Regions from separate parts of the Solibacillus kalamii genome, predicted to be linked through region 2. Evidence: a T-box and tRNA genes for the amino acid it is inferred to sense, from the RefSeq annotation. Region 2 holds a T-box; the other holds one or more tRNA genes.
What was found. The T-box of region 2 lies ahead of leuS (leucine--tRNA ligase). A T-box ahead of a tRNA ligase gene usually reads a tRNA of that ligase, here a tRNA-Leu.

Region 1: it has a tRNA-Leu gene. The T-box ahead of leuS (leucine--tRNA ligase) is inferred to sense a tRNA for this amino acid. The anticodon was not compared.

What each region holds. Positions count from the first base shown of each region.
Region 1 covers NZ_NHNT01000013.1:116,943-119,335, forward strand. The annotation lists gene CBM15_RS16545 (DMT family transporter) at 1-182, shown strand, start outside; gene nagB (glucosamine-6-phosphate deaminase) at 213-944, opposite strand; tRNA gene CBM15_RS16555 (tRNA-Leu) at 1,357-1,437, opposite strand; tRNA gene CBM15_RS16560 (tRNA-Cys) at 1,481-1,554, opposite strand; tRNA gene CBM15_RS16565 (tRNA-Gly) at 1,560-1,634, opposite strand; tRNA gene CBM15_RS16570 (tRNA-Gln) at 1,647-1,721, opposite strand; tRNA gene CBM15_RS16575 (tRNA-His) at 1,745-1,820, opposite strand; tRNA gene CBM15_RS16580 (tRNA-His) at 1,860-1,935, opposite strand; tRNA gene CBM15_RS16585 (tRNA-Trp) at 1,968-2,041, opposite strand; tRNA gene CBM15_RS16590 (tRNA-Tyr) at 2,052-2,135, opposite strand; tRNA gene CBM15_RS16595 (tRNA-Thr) at 2,142-2,217, opposite strand; tRNA gene CBM15_RS16600 (tRNA-Phe) at 2,225-2,300, opposite strand; tRNA gene CBM15_RS16605 (tRNA-Asp) at 2,323-2,393, opposite strand, start outside.
Region 2 covers NZ_NHNT01000015.1:71,108-73,500, reverse strand. The annotation lists gene CBM15_RS17420 (MDR family MFS transporter) at 1-736, shown strand, start outside; T-box leader at 788-1,002, shown strand; gene leuS (leucine--tRNA ligase) at 1,115-2,393, shown strand, end outside.

The sequences.
Region 1 (2,393 bases), on a different contig from region 2:
TTTTAAGCTGGAACAATGGCGTTGTCTCATTAGGACCAAACAAAGCAGGAATCTTTCTAAACTTCATTCCTCTATTTGCTACAATCTTTGCTGTACTGTTTTTAAATGAGCAACTCCTCATCGCTCAGGTAATCGGAGGCATTGCGGTAATTACAGGAGTATTTATTTCATCGATCAAATAAAGGAGTGCACAATGTATGCACCCCCTTACCTTATTTTACATCTGTATAAATAACCGTCACATCTGGATGGTTGTGCAGTGCGCTCGCAGGGAAATCTTCTGTTACGACACCGCTGCGTAAACGATCAAAGGCCTCTTGTTTTGATGCACCCGAAATTAATAATACAATCTTTTTAGAACTTAAAATCGTTTTGATACCCATTGTAATGGCATGTGTCGGCACATCATCAATTGAATCAAAATAGACTTGATTCGCTTCACGTGTAGACTGTGCAAGCTCTACAATATTTGTACCTAAATCAAAAGGAGTTCCAGGTTCATTAAAACCGATATGTCCATTTACACCAATTCCTAAAAGCTGTATATCAATATTTCCCGCCGCATTAATCAATGCATCATATTCAGCGGCAGCTTTTTCTAAATTCGACTTATTACCAGCTGGTAAATAAATATTTTCACGTTTCATATCGATATGATTAAACAGGTTATAGTCCATATAATAATGGTAGCTCGCTTCATTTGCCGGATTAATACCGATATATTCATCCAAGTTGAAAGACTTGGCCTGTTTAAAAGATATTTCGCCTGCCTTATACGCAGCTACAAGCTTTTTGTAAAAGCCTTCCGGGGTACCTCCTGTAGCCATTCCAAATACCGTTGCACTATCCTTTTTTAATTGATCTATAAAAATTGTTGCGGCAATTTTACTCAACTCATCATAGTTTGCCGCTTCAATCCACTTAAAATTTGTTGCTACATTCATTTGTTTAATTCCCTACTTCCTCGCTATATTACATAATTTATATCGCTTAAATAAAATACGTTTTTTTAAAATTCATTCCTAACATCACTATGTTAATTTTATAGTAAATAATTTTAATACGCCAGAAAAAACGTGCAGGATTTTCTGGAAAACATACTATTTTTCTTTGTATATAATATGATATTCTCCATCACTAATTTCCCAATATTCCGTACAAAGACTTTATTTTGCTCATTACCATATAAAAGAATCGATAGATCTATTCTTTCCTAATTTCAATTATAAATAACACTGTTGGAATCGGATTCTATAATCTATTCTATGCTCTTTAAAAAGAAGATGGGACTTTATATATCGATTATAAAAACAAAAAAAGACTTCACAGTTCATACTGTGAAGTCTTTTTTACAGATACCGAGTGTGGGACTTGAACCCACACGCCTCGCGGCAACGGATTTTGAGTCCGTCGTGTCTGCCATTCCACCAACTCGGCAAAATAAGGTAAAAAAAATCGGTTTCTCCGATTAAATAAAATATGGAGGCGGCAACCGGATTTGAACCGGTGATAAAGGTGTTGCAGACCTGTGCCTTACCACTTGGCTATGCCGCCATATTTGGAGCGGAAGACGAGGTTCGAACTCGCGACCCCCACCTTGGCAAGGTGGTGTTCTACCACTGAACTACTTCCGCAAAATAAAAAAATGGCTGGGGTACCTGGATTCGAACCAGGGCATGACGGAATCAAAATCCGTTGCCTTACCGCTTGGCTATACCCCAAATATTTAAATTATGATATAGAATGGGGCGACTGATGGGAATCGAACCCACGAATGCCTGAACCACAATCAGGTGCGTTAACCACTTCGCCACAACCGCCACTATATTATAATTTTAACACTTAAACCTAAATAAAAATGGGGCGACTGATGGGAATCGAACCCACGAATGCCTGAACCACAATCAGGTGCGTTAACCACTTCGCCACAACCGCCACTATATTATTTTAAGTATTTTTAAGTTATTTGGCAGGGGCAGTAGGAATCGAACCCACACTGACGGTTTTGGAGACCGTAGTTCTACCTTTAAACTATGCCCCTATCAAAAGGATGGTGGAGGGGGACGGATTCGAACCGCCGAACCCTAAGGAGCGGATTTACAGTCCGCCGCGTTTAGCCACTTCGCTACCCCTCCAGGTAATGGTGCCGGCGAAAGGAGTCGAACCCTCGACCTACTGATTACAAGTCAGTTGCTCTACCAACTGAGCTACACCGGCAAAAATATGGTGGGTTTGGACGGAATCGAACCGCCGACACTTAGAGCTTCAATCTAATGCTCTACCAACTGAGCTACAAACCCACAATTTAATTTTTTGAAAAAATGGCGGTCCCGACCGGGATCGAACCGGCGATCTCCTGCGTGACAGGCAGGCATGTTAACCGCTACACCACG
Region 2 (2,393 bases):
ATTGGCTGGCATTGTTGCCGATATTAAGTTTGACTATGTATTTAGTGCGAATCTATTTTTCTATGCTGTATTTTTTGTGCTTGTCATCACAACATATAAGCGTTTTGATATGAAGGGACTGACAACAAAACCGTTCTCAGGTAATGAGACAAAAAGAAGAAACAGAGGACCGATTGTGGCGCTTAGTATATTAAGTATATCTTTAATCGTCTGCTGGTTAAGCTACTCCCAATGGAGCGCGACCATTTCTTCTTATACACAAGGGTTAGGAATGAGCCTGTCCGAGTACAGTTTACTATGGACAATCAACGGCTTCATGATCGTTGCTGTTCAGCCGATTATCCGTCCGCTTGTCACACGTTGGGAAAACAAAATAAAGCATCAGCTGGTACTTGGGCTGATATTGATGTCGCTATCTTATATCGTCGTTTATTTTGCCCAGGACTTTAAGATGTTTGCTGCAGCGATGGTCATTTTGACATTTGGGGAAGTGTTCTTCACACCGGTCATTCCGATGATTGCCAATAAACTTGCACCACATGGACAAGAAGGTTTTTATCAAGGGCTCGTCAATAGTGCATCGACAATTGGGCGGATGATTGGGCCTGTGTTTGGCGGGTTAATGGTAGATTTATATGGCATGCAAATATTAATGCTTATATTATCGATACTAATTATCATTGCCATTATTCCATGTCTGGTCTTTGATCGTACGCTAGGAAAAGAACAAACATAAAACAGTTACTTGTGCTTTTGTGTTGAATTCGTTAAAATGAATGAAATAATAATATTGACTGTGATGAGGAATAGTAAATGGACACACTTTATAGAGAGCTGGCGGCAGGTGGAAGCCGGTAAGTGTCAAGTTGAACTCGCCTCGGAGTTTGCTTTAGTGAAATAATAGTAGCTAATGGCCGTGTATTCGCGTTAAGAAATGAAGCTGAGTGCTGCGTCACTAATTTGGGTGGTACCGCGGGAGTAAAAATACCTCTCGTCCCTTCTTATCATAAGATGGGGCGGGATTTTTTTATTTTTTAAATATTCTGTTAAATCATTGATGATACGCCTAAAATACATAAACCACAGCAAGAATATATTTAAAGGAGGAATTATTGTGAGTTTTAATCATCAGCAAATTGAGAAAAAGTGGCAAACGTTTTGGGATGTCAATAAAACATTCAAAACTGAAAATGAAATGGATAAGCCAAAATTTTATGCATTGGATATGTTCCCTTATCCATCAGGTGCGGGTCTGCACGTAGGACACCCTGAAGGTTATACAGCGACAGATATTTTGTCTCGTTTTAAACGTATGCAAGGCTACAATGTTCTTCATCCAATGGGTTGGGATGCATTCGGTTTACCTGCAGAGCAATATGCACTTGATACAGGGAATGACCCAGCTGAATTTACGGCTAAAAACATCGCGACATTCAAACGTCAAATTAACGAGCTAGGCTTCTCTTATGACTGGGATCGTGAAATTAACACAACTGATCCGTCTTATTATAAATGGACGCAATGGATTTTCACTAAGTTAGTGGAAATGGATTTAGCGTATGTAGATGAAGTGGCAGTAAACTGGTGTGAAGCATTAGGTACGGTTCTTGCTAACGAGGAAGTAATCGACGGAGTTTCTGAGCGTGGCGGTCACCCGGTAGTACGTCGTCCGATGCGACAATGGGTACTGCGTATTACAAAATATGCAGACCGTTTAGTCGATGATTTAGTTGATGTTGACTGGCCTGAATCAATTAAGGAAATGCAACGTAACTGGATCGGCCGTTCTGAAGGCGCACAAGTGAAATTCACTGTTGCTGGCACAGACAAAAACTTCGAAGTATTTACAACACGTCCGGATACATTATTTGGCGCGACATACTGTGTATTAGCACCAGAGCATAAATTAGTAGCTGACATTACTACTGCAGAGCAAAAAGAAGCGGTAGAGGCATACTTGGAAAAAGTATCATTAAAATCTGATTTAGAACGTACAGACTTAGCAAAAGAAAAAACAGGGGTATTCACAGGTGCTTATGCAGTGAACCCGATCAACGGCAAACAAGTGCCGATCTGGATTGCGGATTATGTATTGGCAACATACGGAACTGGTGCAATTATGGCTGTTCCTGCACATGATGAGCGTGACTATGAATTTGCAAAAGAGTTTAATTTAGAAATCATTCCAGTTCTTGAAGGCGGAGACATTGAGAATGAAGCATTCACTGGTGACGGTGCGCATATTAACTCGGACTTTTTAAACGGATTAAATAAAGCAGACGGTATTGCCAAGGCAATTGAATGGTTAGTGGAAAATGGTGTAGGGGAAAAGAAAATTACTTACCGTTTACGCGACTGGTTATTCAGCCGTCAACGCTACTGGGGCGAACCAA